Regions from separate parts of the Jeotgalibaca arthritidis genome, predicted to be linked through region 2. Evidence: a T-box and tRNA genes for the amino acid it is inferred to sense, from the RefSeq annotation. Region 2 holds a T-box; the other holds one or more tRNA genes.

Region 1 (8,165 bases), 410 kb from region 2:
TAAATGGGCACTAATTGCCCAGCACTCACCAGTATGCTCACTTGGGATTTCATAGCCATAGATATCACGTAGCTTTGTTCCACCCCAGATTTTTTCTTGAAGCTTAGGGTTCATAAATAATGGTTCTTGCATGTTCATCCTCCTTAAGTTATAAACGGGATATAGTTTACATATCTATTATAAACAAAAGGTATAGATTTAAAAGAAGAATATAATAGAACTAAACGCGGTGTCGGTAAATTTAGTCGATATTAATACACCAGAATATGTTGACCTTTTGTAAATCAGATGTTATTATAACGAAGTCGCTTGTTTAAGGAGCGCAAATACATCTTTTCAAAACATCTGAAAAAGTAAAAAAACTTTTGACAAAAGGTTGTTAAGATGATAAGATATAAAAGTTGTTTCTCAAAAAACAGCTGAAAAAACTTTTTTAAAAGTTTTAAAAAACTGTTGACACTTAATCAACAGCGTGGTAATATGTAGAAGTTGTCACGACACGAACTTAACGTAACACGTGATAACGGATTTGACCTTTGAAAACTGAACAAAGAATGAACGAACCAAACGTGCAGGGTAATTCTTATTTATAAGGATTACACAACGAATCGCGATAATAATCGCAAAAACATTAAGTCAGCAAAAAAGAGCTATTCAGCTTTTCATGTCGGGTTTCTGTACAAGAGCCCACATTTAACATGAGAGTTTGATCCTGGCTCAGGACGAACGCTGGCGGCGTGCCTAATACATGCAAGTCGTACGAATTGATTAAGGAGCTTGCTCCTTATGACGTTAGTGGCGAACGGGTGAGTAACACGTGGGTAACCTACCTTCAAGAGGGGGATAACATCCGGAAACGGGTGCTAATACCGCATAGTTTCAGCTTCCACATGGAAGCTGAAGGAAAGACGGCCTTTGTGCTGTCACTTGGAGATGGACCCGCGGCGCATTAGTTAGTTGGTAGGGTAACGGCCTACCAAGACGATGATGCGTAGCCGACCTGAGAGGGTGATCGGCCACATTGGGACTGAGACACGGCCCAAACTCCTACGGGAGGCAGCAGTAGGGAATCTTCCGCAATGGACGAAAGTCTGACGGAGCAACGCCGCGTGAGTGAAGAAGGTTTTCGGATCGTAAAACTCTGTTGTTGGAGAAGAACAAGTAGGAGAGTAACTGCTCTTACCTTGACGGTACCCAACCAGAAAGCCACGGCTAACTACGTGCCAGCAGCCGCGGTAATACGTAGGTGGCAAGCGTTGTCCGGATTTATTGGGCGTAAAGCGAGCGCAGGCGGTTCCTTAAGTCTGATGTGAAAGCCCACGGCTCAACCGTGGAAGGTCATTGGAAACTGGGGAACTTGAATGCAGAAGAGGAGAGTGGAATTCCATGTGTAGCGGTGAAATGCGTAGATATATGGAGGAACACCAGTGGCGAAGGCGACTCTCTGGTCTGTAATTGACGCTGAGGCTCGAAAGCGTGGGGAGCAAACAGGATTAGATACCCTGGTAGTCCACGCCGTAAACGATGAGTGCTAAGTGTTGGAGGGTTTCCACCCTTCAGTGCTGCAGTTAACGCATTAAGCACTCCGCCTGGGGAGTACGGCCGCAAGGCTGAAACTCAAAGGAATTGACGGGGACCCGCACAAGCGGTGGAGCATGTGGTTTAATTCGAAGCAACGCGAAGAACCTTACCAGGTCTTGACATCCCTTGACACTCCTAGAGATAGGACGTTCCCTTCGGGGACAAGGTGACAGGTGGTGCATGGTTGTCGTCAGCTCGTGTCGTGAGATGTTGGGTTAAGTCCCGCAACGAGCGCAACCCCTATTGTTAGTTGCCAGCATTCAGTTGGGCACTCTAATAAGACTGCCGGTGACAAACCGGAGGAAGGTGGGGATGACGTCAAATCATCATGCCCCTTATGACCTGGGCTACACACGTGCTACAATGGATGGTACAACGAGCAGCAAACCCGCGAGGGCAAGCGAATCTCTTAAAGCCATTCTCAGTTCGGATTGCAGGCTGCAACTCGCCTGCATGAAGCCGGAATCGCTAGTAATCGCGGATCAGAACGCCGCGGTGAATACGTTCCCGGGTCTTGTACACACCGCCCGTCACACCACGAGAGTTTGTAACACCCGAAGTCGGTGGGGTAACCCTTATGGGAGCCAGCCGCCTAAGGTGGGATAGATGATTGGGGTGAAGTCGTAACAAGGTAGCCGTATCGGAAGGTGCGGCTGGATCACCTCCTTTCTAAGGAAATTATATGGAACCTGCCGATGTTCACATTCTTGTTCAGTTTTGAGAGGTTAACTCTCAAACCAATTGTTCCTTGAAAACTGAATAGTATAACATGAAATATAAAGTAAGAAACCAAAACATTTTACCGCGTTACACGTTGAACAGTTTTTTAACGAAAACAGTTTGATAGTAAAGGCCAGCAATGGCTGAAACTTGACCATAGGTTAAGTGAATAAGGGCGCACGGTGGATGCCTAGGCACTAGGAGCCGATGAAGGACGGGACTAACTCCGATATGCTCCGGGGAGCTGTAAGTAAGCTATGATCCGGAGATTTCCGAATGGGGAAACCCAATATCTTTGATAGGATATTACAAACACGTGAATACATAGCGTGTTTGAGGTACACGCAGGGAACTGAAACATCTCATTACCTGCAGGAAGAGAAAGAAAATTCGATTCCCTGAGTAGCGGCGAGCGAAACGGGAAAAGCCCAAACCAAAGAGCTTGCTCTTTGGGGTTGTAGGACTGGGACGTGAGACTGTAATGGATAGCAGAAGCTGGCTGGAAAGCCACGCGAAACAGGGTAAAAGCCCCGTATGCGAAATCTAAAGCAGCTCTACCAGTATCCTGAGTACGGCGGAACACGAGAAATTCCGTCGGAATCCGGGAGGACCATCTCCCAAGGCTAAATACTCCCTAGTGACCGATAGTGAACCAGTACCGTGAGGGAAAGGTGAAAAGCACCCCGGAAGGGGAGTGAAATAGTACCTGAAACCGTGTGCTTACAAGTAGTCAGAGCCCGTTAATGGGTGATGGCGTACCTTTTGTAGAATGGACCGGCGAGTTACGATCCCATGCGAGGTTAAGTTGAAAAGACGGAGCCGCAGCGAAAGCGAGTCTGAATAGGGCGAATGAGTATGTGGTCGTAGACCCGAAACCAGGTGACCTACCCATGTCCAGGTTGAAGGTGCGGTAATACGCACTGGAGGACCGAACCCACGCACGTTGAAAAGTGCGGGGATGAGGTGTGGGTAGCGGAGAAATTCCAATCGAACCTGGAGATAGCTGGTTCTCTCCGAAATAGCTTTAGGGCTAGCCTCGGATAAACGAATCGTGGAGGTAGAGCACTGTTTGGACTAGGGGCCCTTCTCGGGTTACCGAATTCAGATAAACTCCGAATGCCATGGATTCAAGTCCGGGAGTCAGACTGCGAGTGATAAGATCCGTAGTCGAAAGGGAAACAACCCAGCCCACCAGCTAAGGTCCCAAAGTATCTGTTAAGTGGAAAAGGATGTGGGGTTGCACAGACAACTAGGATGTTGGCTCAGAAGCAGCCATCATTCAAAGAGTGCGTAATAGCTCACTAGTCGAGTGACCCTGCGCCGAAAATTTACCGGGGCTAAACAGATCACCGAAGCTGTGGATTCAACCAATAGGTTGAGTGGTAGGAGAGCGTTCTAAGGGCATTGAAGCTAGACCGTGAGGACTGGTGGAGCGCTTAGAAGTGAGAATGCCGGTATGAGTAGCGAAAGACGGGTGAGAATCCCGTCCACCGTATGACTAAGGTTTCCTGGGGAAGGCTCGTCCTCCCAGGGTTAGTCGGGACCTAAGCCGAGGCCGATAGGCGTAGGCGATGGACAACAGGTTGATATTCCTGTACCAGTTGTTTTTGTTTGAACGATGGAGGGACGCAGGAGGCTAAGGAAATGCGTGCGATTGGAAGAGCACGTCCAAGCAACAAGTCTTGTGGAGAGTCAAATGCTTTCTACTATACGGACAAGTTGTGATGGGGAGGGAAATTTAAGTACCGAAGTTCCTGATGTCACACTGCCAAGAAAAGCTTCTAGTTAGAAACCAACTGCCCGTACCGCAAACCGACACAGGTAGTCGAGGAGAGCATCCTAAGGTGAGCGAGCGAACTCTCGTTAAGGAACTCGGCAAAATGACCCCGTAACTTCGGGAGAAGGGGTGCTGACCGCAAGGTCAGCCGCAGTGAATAGGCCCAAGCGACTGTTTATCAAAAACACAGGTCTCTGCAAAATCGAAAGATGACGTATAGGGGCTGACGCCTGCCCGGTGCTGGAAGGTTAAGAGGAGAGGTTAGCTTCGGCGAAGCTTTGAATTGAAGCCCCAGTAAACGGCGGCCGTAACTATAACGGTCCTAAGGTAGCGAAATTCCTTGTCAGGTAAGTTCTGACCCGCACGAAAGGCGTAACGATTTGGGCACTGTCTCAACGAGAGACTCGGTGAAATTATAGTACCAGTGAAGATGCTGGTTACCCGCGACAGGACGGAAAGACCCCATGGAGCTTTACTGCAGGTTGATATTGATTGTTTCTGCTACATGTACAGGATAGGTAGGAGCCATTGAAGTCGGGACGCTAGTCTCGATGGAGGCGCCATTGGGATACTACCCTTGTAGCAGGACCACTCTAACCCGCCACCCTTATCGGGTGGGGAGACAGTGTCAGTCGGGCAGTTTGACTGGGGCGGTCGCCTCCTAAAATGTAACGGAGGCGCCCAAAGGTTCCCTCAGAATGGTTGGAAATCATTCGTAGAGTGCAAAGGCAGAAGGGAGCTTGACTGCGAGACCTACAAGTCGAGCAGGGACGAAAGTCGGGCTTAGTGATCCGGTGGTTCCGCATGGAAGGGCCATCGCTCAACGGATAAAAGCTACCCTGGGGATAACAGGCTTATCTCCCCCAAGAGTTCACATCGACGGGGAGGTTTGGCACCTCGATGTCGGCTCGTCGCATCCTGGGGCTGTAGTCGGTCCCAAGGGTTGGGCTGTTCGCCCATTAAAGCGGCACGCGAGCTGGGTTCAGAACGTCGTGAGACAGTTCGGTCCCTATCCGTCGCGGGCGTTGGAAATTTGAGAGGAGCTGTCCTTAGTACGAGAGGACCGGGATGGACACACCGCTGGTGTACCAGTTGTTCTGCCAAGGGCATTGCTGGGTAGCTATGTGTGGACGGGATAAACGCTGAAAGCATCTAAGCGTGAAGCCCCCTCAAGATGAGATTTCCCATCATTTTAAATGAGTAAGACCCCTGAGAGACGATCAGGTAGATAGGCTAGAAGTGGAAGTGCAGCGATGTATGGAGCGGACTAGTACTAATCGGTCGAGGACTTAACCAATAATAAAACGGTAATCAAGTAAAATGGGTTTCAAACCAAAGGTTTCATGTTAACTATTCAGTTTTGAGGGAACAACCTCAAAAGAACACTGTGGGCATAGCCCAAGTGTATCATGTCTGTAAACTGCTAAAGCAGCAACAGCCATGACAATATGTGCGGTGGCGATGGCAAGAAGGTCACACCTGTTCCCATCCCGAACACAGAAGTTAAGCTTCTTAGCGCCGATTGTAGTGAAGGGTTTCCCTTTGTGAGAGTAGGACGCTGCCGCGCATATATTTTCTTTTAAAAATAAGTTTTCAAAAGAAAATAACTTGCAGATTAGCAAAAAATATTGTATTATGTTCAAGAACTGTTCTTTACATAATATTTACATTTTCGGAGGTTTAGCTCAGCTGGGAGAGCGTCTGCCTTACAAGCAGGATGTCAGCGGTTCGATCCCGTTAACCTCCATAGTCATAGTAATATGACAAAGTGAGTAATACTCACAATTCAACTCTTTAGTTGAGTCATTAGCTCAGTTGGTAGAGCATCTGACTTTTAATCAGAGGGTCGCAGGTTCGAGCCCTGCATGACTCATTTCTTTTTATCAATTGCATAAAAAGATGCGCGGGTGTGGCGGAATTGGCAGACGCACTAGATTTAGGATCTAGCGCCGCAAGGCGTGGGGGTTCAAGTCCCTTCACCCGCATTTTAAAAATTTGCCGGCTTAGCTCAGTTGGTAGAGCATCTGATTTGTAATCAGAGGGTCGAGGGTTCAAGTCCTTTAGCCGGCATCTTTTTGCGGAAGTAGTTCAGTGGTAGAACACCACCTTGCCAAGGTGGGGGTCGCGGGTTCGAACCCCGTCTTCCGCTTTAAGGATCATATCCTTAAAGTTTTATAATATTGTAATGCCGGGGTGGCGGAATTGGCAGACGCACAGGACTTAAAATCCTGCGGTGAGTTCTCACCGTATCGGTTCGACCCCGATCCTCGGCATTTTTAATATGCACCCATAGCTCAATTGGATAGAGTACCTGACTACGAATCAGGCGGTTGCAGGTTCGACTCCTGCTGGGTGCATTTAAATTACGGGAAGTAGCTCAGCTTGGTAGAGCACTTGGTTTGGGACCAAGGGGTCGCAGGTTCGAATCCTGTCTTCCCGATTTAATATTTTTTGGCGGTGTAGCTCAGCTGGCTAGAGCGTCCGGTTCATACCCGGGAGGTCGGGGGTTCGATCCCCTCCGCCGCTATTTTTAAAAATGGACGTTCAAAAAAGGTCACATTAAGAGCCTGGACCTTTAGCTCAGTTGGTTAGAGCAGACGGCTCATAACCGTCCGGTCGCAGGTTCGAGTCCTGCAAGGTCCATTGCAGCAAACTTACTTGCAGCATAAGCTATCTTTGATTGGGGAAGTACTCAAGTGGCTGAAGAGGCGCCCCTGCTAAGGGTGTAGGTCGGATCATACCGGCGCGAGGGTTCAAATCCCTCCTTCTCCGTTTTAAACAAAGGCCCGTTGGTCAAGCGGTTAAGACACCGCCCTTTCACGGCGGTAACACGGGTTCGAATCCCGTACGGGTCATTATCATATTTTTATGGTAAATTGAATATCATTAACATCTCGGAGGATTACCCAAGTCCGGCTGAAGGGAACGGTCTTGAAAACCGTCAGGCGTGTAAAAGCGTGCAAGGGTTCGAATCCCTTATCCTCCTTTATAACTTTTTTAAAAGTTATCTATTAATATTATCGCGGGGTGGAGCAGTTGGCAGCTCGTCGGGCTCATAACCCGAAGGTCGCAGGTTCAAGTCCTGCCCCCGCAATTTTTTTAAAATGGTTCCGTGGTGTAGGGGTTAACATGCCTGCCTGTCACGCAGGAGATCGCGGGTTCAAATCCCGTCGGAACCGCCACGCGGGTGTAGTTTAGTGGTAAAACCACAGCCTTCCAAGCTGTTGTCGGGAGTTCGATTCTCCTCACCCGCTTTTTTATTTTATGGGCCTATAGCTCAGCTGGTTAGAGCGCACGCCTGATAAGCGTGAGGTCGATGGTTCGAGTCCATTTAGGCCCATTTTTACTTTTAACTGGCCCGTTGGTCAAGCGGTTAAGACACCGCCCTTTCACGGCGGTAACACGGGTTCGAATCCCGTACGGGTCATATCGTCATTTAATTGATGATTTATAAGCTGTATGTTTTATATCATGGAGGTTTAGCTCAGCTGGGAGAGCGTCTGCCTTACAAGCAGGATGTCAGCGGTTCGATCCCGTTAACCTCCATTGGTTCCGTGGTGTAGGGGTTAACATGCCTGCCTGTCACGCAGGAGATCGCGGGTTCAAATCCCGTCGGAACCGTTAATACAGTTGTATTAATTAAATAAAGTATTACTTCTTAATGGCTTGGTAGCTCAGTTGGTAGAGCACTTGATTGAAGCTCAAGGTGTCGGCGGTTCGATTCCGTCCCAAGCCACCATGGAGGGGTAGCGAAGTGGCTAAACGCGGCGGACTGTAAATCCGCTCCTTCGGGTTCGGCAGTTCGAATCTGCCCCCCTCCATTTTTTTTTAAGTCCTTAGGGGTATAGTTTAAAGGTAGAACAACGGTCTCCAAAACCGTTGGTGTGGGTTCAATTCCTGCTACCCCTGTTTTGGATTATGGCGATTGTGGCGAAGTGGTTAACGCACCGGCTTGTGGCGCCGGCATTCGTGGGTTCGATTCCCATCAGTCGCCCTTTTATTAATGGGGTATAGCCAAGCGGTAAGGCAACGGACTTTGACTCCGTCACTCGTTGGTTCGAATCCAGCTACCCCAGTTTTTCGGCGG
Region 2 (8,165 bases):
ATTAAGAGTTGGGTGAGCAGCTGGTCTTCGTCTTCATGATCGTTGAGATAAATCTCCTCTGATTGGTCGTACTTAACAAAACCGTGGTCAGCTAACCATTTCTCTGCTTCTTTATAGAGTTTGGGTATTTTTTCGTAAGGTCCTTTGTCGTAACAACTTAAATAAAGGCCTGCCACTTTTTGAGATGGCTCAATAGAGCCGGTTCCATTGAGTGGTACAGCAAGAGGAAATCCTGCTTCATAAGTGACTCCCCCTTTTCTGAATTGATGGTAGTAGACAAAAAAATCGCCGGCAGGGTAGCTATTTTGGCTTGTTAAATAGGTTAATAGCTCTACTTTATGCTTGTTTAAATTAGGAATTAACTGATTTAGGGCAACTGTTTCTTTGATAACAACTGTTGGTTGACTGTGGCGTTCAATCAGCTGCCACTGACTTATTTGGACCATCTTCATTCCCCCTACTCATTTTCTTATGACAAGAATAGCATATTTTACGGGTGGAGGGTAAATGTTTGCTATAATACAATAAGAAAAGGGAATGAGGTGGCTAAAGGATGAGACAATTTTTAAAACGAGCCATAACGATTTTTTTGCTAATTGGGACGTTCTTCTATGTGGTTGACAGTGGGCTATTAGTCACTCAGATCGTGCCTTTTTTCCAAAACTTAGCACCGCAAGCTCCGACTAGTGAATCTATCACAGATTCATCTAGCATGGAACACTTTGTTATTAATCAACCCTTTAGCCAGCCTGACGAAGTCGATGAGCAATTACTTCGCGATACTATCCTACAACTAACTAACGATCTACGTAGCAGTTTAGAAGTCGGAACCTTAACCCAAAACGAAACCCTCCAACAAGCCGCTGATATTAGAGCACTCGAGTCTGCTCAAAGCTTTTCGCATACAAGACCGGATGGCAGTGACTTTTATACGGTGTTAAATGAAGAGAGTCTTTCTTATTCTTATCAAATCACAGGAGAAAACTTAGCACTAGCCACTTATCATTTGGATGATGTGGGGATGGCAGAATTTCTTTTCGATGGTTGGGTAGAAAGCCCCGGCCACTACCAAAATATGATTGAGGCTGACTTTTCAGAACTAGGTGTTGGCATCTACTATGACGGTGATATTTTATACTTGGTTCAAATTTTTGGCACTGCCTATTAAAAAAACCAAGAAAGACGCGTTTTGTCGCAGTCTTTCTTGGTTTTTAATTACATTTTATTTGGTGCTTTAACGCCTAGTAGACGTAAGCTTTCTTGTAAAATAACTGTTGTTGCTTTAACTAGCACAAGACGAGCATTCTTTTCTGCATCGTCATTTAAAATACGTGTGTTACCGTAGTATTTGTTAAAGGCTTGTGATAAATGTAAAGCATACTTAGCAATCACAGATGGTTCGAATTTTTCGAAGGCTGTCATCACTACAACTGGGAAGCTGTTGATTAATTTAATCACATCCCATGCATAGTCGTCACTCAAGCTTAGTGGTTGGTCAAGGTCAAGTTCCACCGCTGCTTTACGCAAGATACTTAACGCACGAGCGTTCGTATATTGTACGTAAGGACCCGTTTCACCTTCAAATTGCACCACTTCTTCTAAAACAAAGTCAAAGTTATTTAAGCGATCATTTTTAAGATCGTGGAAAATAACAGCGCCAATACCAACTTGTTTAGCTACTTCTTCTTTATCTTCAAGGCTTGGGTTTTTCTCATTAATTTGAGCCATAGCCAAGTTTGTTGCCTCGTTCAACACTTCTTCTAGCAAAATAATTTTACCTTTACGTGTTGAAAGTTTCTTACCACCTTGTGTAATCAAGCCGAATGGAATGTGGTGCATATCATCTGCCCAGTCATAGCCCATTTCAGTTAAAACAGCCTTCAATTGTTTGAAGTGGTTTGATTGCTCGTTACCCACTGCATATAAAGACAATGCAAAATCGTAAGTACGTTTACGGTAGATAGCTGCCGCTAGGTCACGTGTAATATATAGCGTTGCGCCGTCGCTCTTCTTAATCAAGGCAGGATTCAAGTTGTATTTTTCTAAATCAACGATTGTTGCACCACGGTCAGTCGTTAGAAGGTTTTTCTCTTCTAGTAATTGAACCACTTCATCCATTTTATCGTTGTAGAATGCTTCTCCGTTAAATGAATCGAAATCGATATCAAGCATATCGTAGATTTTCATGAACTCTTTTAGTGACTCTTCGCGGAACCATTTCCATAGCTCGTTTGCTTCTTGGTCGCCGTCTTCTAGTTTCTTGAACCATTCACGCGCTTCGTCTTCCAACTCTGTTTCTTCTTCCGCTACTTCATGGAAGTGAACGTAAAGTTTCAATAATTGTGCGATAGGATCAGCTTTAACATCTGCTTCATTTCCCCATTTTTTGTATGCCACAATCAACTTACCAAATTGTGTTCCCCAGTCACCCAAGTGGTTAATTTTAACCGGTTGGTAACCAACTTTTTCAACAATATTAGCTAATGCATTCCCGATAACAGTTGAACGTAAATGCCCCATTGAGATTGGTTTAGCAATGTTTGGTGATGACATATCGATTGGAACTGTTTTACCTTCTCCAACTGTCGCATTACCGAATGCTTCTTTTTCGCTAGCGATTTCTTTTAGAACAGCTGCACTAATTTCACTCTTATTTAGGAAAAAGTTTAAGTAAGGTCCTACTGTTTGTGCTTTTTCAATAAATGGGTGGTTAATTTTCTCTGCTAGTTCATTCGCAATCATTGGTGGTGCTTTGCGCAATGCTTTCGCTAAAGCGAAAGCTGGGAAAGCCACATCCCCATGATCATCATGTTTAGGGTTCTCAAGTAAGTTAAAAACCGCTTCTTCTGTTAAATGCTCAGCAACATGTTGGTGAATTTCTTTTGCAATTAGTAATTTATAATCCATTCTTCTACTCCTTCATGGTTTCTTGCCATTATTTACTGTTCTCTTGTAGACAAAAAAAAGCGTCCTCTTTTGCCATGCAAAAGAGAGACGATCATCCGTGGTACCACTCTCGTTCAGTGCCAGACAGCACCCTTCTTACCGTTAACGGAGCTACCCGAACAATCCTACTCATTTCAGACTATTTTCAAAAGAAGTGCGGTTCATTTCTCGCTTCCTTGTGGGCTCTCACCTTTCCCACTCGCTAAAAAGGAATCTGACAAATTACTCTCTTCTTTATCGAATCTCTATATCTACAATAATATAGCAATAAAAGCTTGACTTGTCCATGTTTTTTTGAAAAGTCTTATCTTTTGAGTCTACTTTCTTTTTTCAGTAAACTAAAGTCATAAAACAACTCATCTTGAGGAGGAAATGTGATGCCTTGGACAGAAAACGATTATCCCAATAGTTGGAAAAACTTTGACCAGACGACTAGACTTAAAGCCATTGATATCGCCAATGCCATGTTAGCTGATGGCTACAAAGAAAGTGACGCTATTCCAATCGCAACTGCTAAAGCCAAAGAATGGGCTGAAGACGCTACTAGTTCTGATAAACAGCAACTCAAGGAAAAAGATATTACCGACCATCAAGCTGATGCTAACAATAAAGGTGCTGACTATATTGAAAAGGACGTCCATGTCCGCTACGTCGAAGAGGACGACCACTGGGAAGTAAAAACAGAAGGCGCCAAACAAGCATCTGATACCTTTTCCACAAAAAAAGAAGCAGAAAACCGCGCCAAGGAAATCGCTGCTAACCGAGACACACAGGTTATTTCACATAAGAAGAATGAATAAAAGCTAAACTGAGAGATACAACACTCAATTTGGAGCTGTATCTTACACACTTACATAAAAATGGCACCCAAGATCTTGGGTGCCATTCTTTTTCGATTAATGAGCTTGAATAAATTCGGTTATTGCTGAAATAGTCATTGCTTGTTGGTCTTTGGCTGATAGACTTGCTTGTCCATCACCTTCTTGATGACCATAATCACCAAACTGTCCATGGTTGCCGCCGTCAATAATGACTTCTTTAAAATCAGCTGGTAACATCGGTTGATATTCCGCTAATTTTTCCATATTCAAAACCCCATCTTGGCTACCGTGAATACTCATCACAGCCAGGCCAGATTCCGATAAATCTGCTGTTGAATAGGAAGCCAATAAAATAAGACCTTTGATTTTATCGCTATTAGCTTCAGCGAAAATAGCGCCCATCGAGCCGCCTAATGAATGTCCTGCTAAATACCAATTTGTGATTTCTGGATGAGCTGCGATAATGTCCTCTGCAGCATCACTATCAAAGACTGCTAGATTAAAGGGCATTTCTGCTAAGAAGACTTGATAACCTGATTCTGCTAACCCTCTCATTAAGGGCGCATAGGCTGTTTCATCCACTTTTCCACCCGGATAAAAAATAATGCCAACTGTTTCATCCACTACTTGGCTTGGGCTAAACTGAATCACACCGTCTGCTTCTTTTACTGTTACCGATTCATCTGACGCAAGCGCTGAAATAGCCACTTCTGTTCCTTCATAGTAGTCATTCACATACCAGAAAAAGCCAGCAAAGCAGATAACGAATACTGTAGCAACGATAATTCCGATTCGTTTTAAGTTTTTCATTCTTACACCTCAATCTAAAATTGATAAGCCATGACGACAACGATGCTGGGGTTAGCGCGTTTCAGTTGACTAAATAAACTTAAAAGCATCACACCGTAGCGGCCCAGTTGCTGGCTGATCGCTTGTGGGTGACGAATCACAATCCGTTTAGGAGTGAAATCCGTTGTTAGGCAGTCCCACAAAGCATCCAAATTTCGACCATAATGGTCGGCTAAGCCTAACTGCCGGCTAAGGTAATCATGACTTGTTTCCTTGTCTAAAAATTCTCTACCATCTAAAATGATTTGTTCCATGCTTACTCCTCCCCGTATAGGTGTTCGAAGCTTTTGTAATGATCATCTGTATAGTAAATCAAACCGTCATTCGAAAAAATAAGGCGTTTGGCGTTACGGTAACCACCTTCGTAGTCAATGTCTGCCTCATAGTAATCGCGGCCCGACTCGTCAGGTAGCAACCCTTCGTAGTTTCCGAAATAATCGCCGCCAATGGACATGCCGTCTGCTACCTCCCAAAGATTTCCTTTAGCATTATCCCAGCCCAATTCTCTAGCTTCCGATTTGGTTAAGTAGTTGGGTGGCAGTTCGTCGTAGGTAATCAAGTAGTCGGTTACCTCGTCTTTGGAGGAATACCATTCGCCTTCTATGACACCAACTTCAGTTTGATTGTCTTCTAGCGGTGATACGAGTTGTTCAAAATCAACAGTTGTACAGGCAGCTAGCAGCCCTACCATTAAAAATAAGAGTGATGATTTGGACAACCACTTTTTAACTATTGCTAACATCTTCATAACGCTCCTTAACTCTTCTTCACAAATTTATGACTACATGACGGACACTTGATGGCGATCTTACCCTTGCCTTTTGGTACTCTTACTTTTTGGCCGCACTCTGGGCACTTGTAAAAGCGATGTGTTTTTCTTTGCTTCATCCGATTTTGCTTATTCATCAAGCGATTACGGAAATCATTAATCCGTCCCATTACTTGATTTCGGTATTTTAAATAAAGTTGATTTTCTCTGTAATAGCGTTGTTTGTCTTTCGAAAATATTCGGACGTACAACACAATAATCGCTGAAAAACCTAACCACAATATTGTTTTGAGCGATAATATAATCCCCATCAATCCTAGAACAACACCTAATTTTAATAAAAAGCGTGTTAAATCATCTGGGCGGTTTGTCTTTTTCATTGTTTCTTGAAACCAAGCTAACAGTTTATTCATCTATGGATACAACCTCTTTTCTTTTTCAGTCTTGTTTATTATAGCTCAAAGATAGCCTGCTGACACTGGTCCAAGGTCTGAAAAACGTCTTATTTATAGTTGGAGGACGTTAAAAGTGTTTTTTTATTTCCTTTAAACAACAAAAAAACGAAGCCAGCTTATTCACTGTCTTCGTTTGATAATCCATCTATATTAAGCTTCAATCTTTTCTTTAATATATGTGTGCACTTGATTGGTTGGCATATCTAAGGCAATGGAAAATTCGCTATACAACAGGTCTTCTGCCTTACGCAAGTAATATTTGTCGGTCTGACCGATTTTTTTATTCTTCTTTTCGGCAATATCTTCTTTCGTTGTCACCGTTTTAATAATTTGTATTAATTCACTGCAGTCATTAGCGAGCAGCATTTCAGTATATTTGTTCTTTAGGAATGTCGCATTTGTCGGCCCATCTGTCTCTGCTTGGATGGTAGGAATCTCACTTATTAAACGTTCTGCAGCCTCTTTGGTAATGACAGGTCGCATTGAAACTTTAGTATCGACTGGTGTATAAACTGTACCACTTCTATAAACAGGTTGTAAAACGTAATATATTTTTTTTTCGTTCATACCTGTTAAATCAAGCGCTTCAATCGCCGTAATCTGACAAACACCTTCGTTACCATAAACAACATAATCTTCCACTTGATACAATGCAAGTCCTCCTTTAAATTTGTGTGCAACGAACAATATATATTTTTTGCACATCACTATATATATATTATAACAGAAAAAACAAAAAAATGTAAGCGACTAAAAATGATGCTTGTTATAGCAACTTTTTTTTGAAAATAAAAAACTATCCCTCTTTTTAAAAGGGACAGTTTCCTTAATCCATTTCAGTTGTTTCAAGTTGTTCTACCATATCCACAAACTGGTTACGGTGGTTAGACGTATCAATTGGGTCTGCAAAATCTGAACGATTCCCAATAATTTGAATATGCTGTTGATGATTAGTGAAAGTCGTTGGGGCATCGCCACCATATTCGCCATCTAAATTAATCATCAAGCGTTGGTTATCTTTCGATTCGACTTTTACAAAACTGGTCTTCGCATAAAGGACTTGTGGATGATTTAAATGTTTTCCACCATTCAAGACTGCTGCAATAATTTGTAGAATTTCAAAAATATTAGCAGTTTTTAAGATAAACAAGGAAAACTTCCCATCACCTAAGACAATATTAGGATCTAGCATTTCAAAGCCACCCGTTGAATTGGTCATTGCCACGAAAAACATTGACGCGCTACCATCATAAACGCCGCCTTCATACTCCACTCGCATGTGAATCGGTCTCACACTTGGCAATTTTTCAGCACCTTTTACCAAATAAGCCAAGTAACCAAAAATCGTTTTTAGTTTAGCTGGAACTTCATAAGTCAAGTCGGTTAAGTAACCACCCGCTGCAATATTCACAAAATACTGATCATTGGCTTGACCAATGTCCATGGGTATGACGTGTCCAGCCGCAATCACTTCAGCAGCAGCCAACAAATCTGATCGTGGAATTTTCAATGCTCGTGCATAGTCATTAGTGGTACCAGCAGGGATAATCCCTACTTTCGGACGTCGTTCTAAATCGGCAATCCCACTAACTACTTCATTAATGGTGCCGTCGCCACCTGCCGCTACAAGTAAATCAAAACCAGCTAAAGCCGCTCGTCTTGCTTCATTTTGTGCAGACTTTGGTTCCGCTGTTGTCGCGTAGGTGCTCGTTTCATAACCAGCCTTTTCTAGAATGCGCAAAATGTCGAGCATATTTTTCGTTAAAATTTCTCGACCTGCTGTTGGATTATAAATTATTCTTGCTCGCATGTTTCAGTGCCTCGTCTTTCGCTATTCAATATGCCAGTCATTATAGCACACTTTGGTTTTTCTAGCTAAATTTTATCGATGAACAAGTCGCACTTCCACTCCATAATGATCGCTGACTACTGGCCCTGTTTTCCCATCAAAAATAACCCGGTAAGTTTCAACGCTAAAATCTGCCGTCAGAAAAATATAGTCAATACGCAGTTGTTGATGATTCCCTTCCCAGCCGTCAATACTTTTTTCAACGGTATAGCGGCCCTGTTTTTCAGAAGCTAATTGGTAAGCGTCATGTAATTGTGGCGCTGTTTGGTGTACGTAGTCATAACCTTCTTCACGAACATCAGCTGCGTTATTCAAATCTCCCATTAACATAATCGGTCCAGACTCTTGTTTTAAGTAGTCAAGGGTTCGATCCCATTCATAAGAAAAACCTGCTTCTTGATCTGCTTGCCACCACGAATAATGGCTGCTTACAATACGAACCGTCTGTCCAAACACCTTCGTTTTCCCAATTAATA

Evidence for each region. The T-box of region 2 lies ahead of argS (arginine--tRNA ligase). A T-box ahead of a tRNA ligase gene usually reads a tRNA of that ligase, here a tRNA-Arg.
Region 1: it has a tRNA-Arg gene. The T-box ahead of argS (arginine--tRNA ligase) is inferred to sense a tRNA for this amino acid. The anticodon was not compared.

What each region holds. Positions count from the first base shown of each region.
Region 1 covers NZ_CP049740.1:1,029,704-1,037,868, reverse strand. The annotation lists gene manA (mannose-6-phosphate isomerase, class I) at 1-132, opposite strand, end outside; rRNA gene G7057_RS05310 (16S ribosomal RNA) at 695-2,250, shown strand; rRNA gene G7057_RS05305 (23S ribosomal RNA) at 2,461-5,375, shown strand; rRNA gene rrf (5S ribosomal RNA) at 5,530-5,645, shown strand; tRNA gene G7057_RS05295 (tRNA-Val) at 5,753-5,825, shown strand; tRNA gene G7057_RS05290 (tRNA-Lys) at 5,879-5,951, shown strand; tRNA gene G7057_RS05285 (tRNA-Leu) at 5,982-6,063, shown strand; tRNA gene G7057_RS05280 (tRNA-Thr) at 6,076-6,148, shown strand; tRNA gene G7057_RS05275 (tRNA-Gly) at 6,156-6,227, shown strand; tRNA gene G7057_RS05270 (tRNA-Leu) at 6,266-6,351, shown strand; tRNA gene G7057_RS05265 (tRNA-Arg) at 6,362-6,435, shown strand; tRNA gene G7057_RS05260 (tRNA-Pro) at 6,445-6,518, shown strand; tRNA gene G7057_RS05255 (tRNA-Met) at 6,532-6,605, shown strand; tRNA gene G7057_RS05250 (tRNA-Ile) at 6,648-6,721, shown strand; tRNA gene G7057_RS05245 (tRNA-Ser) at 6,761-6,850, shown strand; tRNA gene G7057_RS05240 (tRNA-Glu) at 6,862-6,933, shown strand; tRNA gene G7057_RS05235 (tRNA-Ser) at 6,975-7,064, shown strand; tRNA gene G7057_RS05230 (tRNA-Met) at 7,100-7,172, shown strand; tRNA gene G7057_RS05225 (tRNA-Asp) at 7,185-7,260, shown strand; tRNA gene G7057_RS05220 (tRNA-Gly) at 7,262-7,332, shown strand; tRNA gene G7057_RS05215 (tRNA-Ile) at 7,345-7,418, shown strand; tRNA gene G7057_RS05210 (tRNA-Glu) at 7,434-7,505, shown strand; tRNA gene G7057_RS05205 (tRNA-Val) at 7,552-7,624, shown strand; tRNA gene G7057_RS05200 (tRNA-Asp) at 7,627-7,699, shown strand; tRNA gene G7057_RS05195 (tRNA-Phe) at 7,742-7,817, shown strand; tRNA gene G7057_RS05190 (tRNA-Tyr) at 7,819-7,899, shown strand; tRNA gene G7057_RS05185 (tRNA-Trp) at 7,917-7,987, shown strand; tRNA gene G7057_RS05180 (tRNA-His) at 8,000-8,072, shown strand; tRNA gene G7057_RS05175 (tRNA-Gln) at 8,083-8,154, shown strand; tRNA gene G7057_RS05170 (tRNA-Cys) at 8,161-8,165, shown strand, end outside.
Region 2 covers NZ_CP049740.1:1,444,031-1,452,195, reverse strand. The annotation lists gene G7057_RS07415 (GyrI-like domain-containing protein) at 1-446, opposite strand, end outside; gene G7057_RS07410 (CAP domain-containing protein) at 554-1,168, shown strand; gene argS (arginine--tRNA ligase) at 1,216-2,907, opposite strand; T-box leader at 2,988-3,193, opposite strand; gene G7057_RS07400 (DUF2188 domain-containing protein) at 3,324-3,746, shown strand; gene G7057_RS07395 (alpha/beta hydrolase) at 3,843-4,577, opposite strand; gene G7057_RS07390 (barstar family protein) at 4,592-4,870, opposite strand; gene G7057_RS07385 (ribonuclease domain-containing protein) at 4,873-5,358, opposite strand; gene G7057_RS07380 (hypothetical protein) at 5,373-5,798, opposite strand; gene G7057_RS07375 (CarD family transcriptional regulator) at 5,991-6,482, opposite strand; gene G7057_RS07370 (diacylglycerol kinase) at 6,667-7,650, opposite strand; gene G7057_RS07365 (endonuclease/exonuclease/phosphatase family protein) at 7,723-8,165, opposite strand, start outside.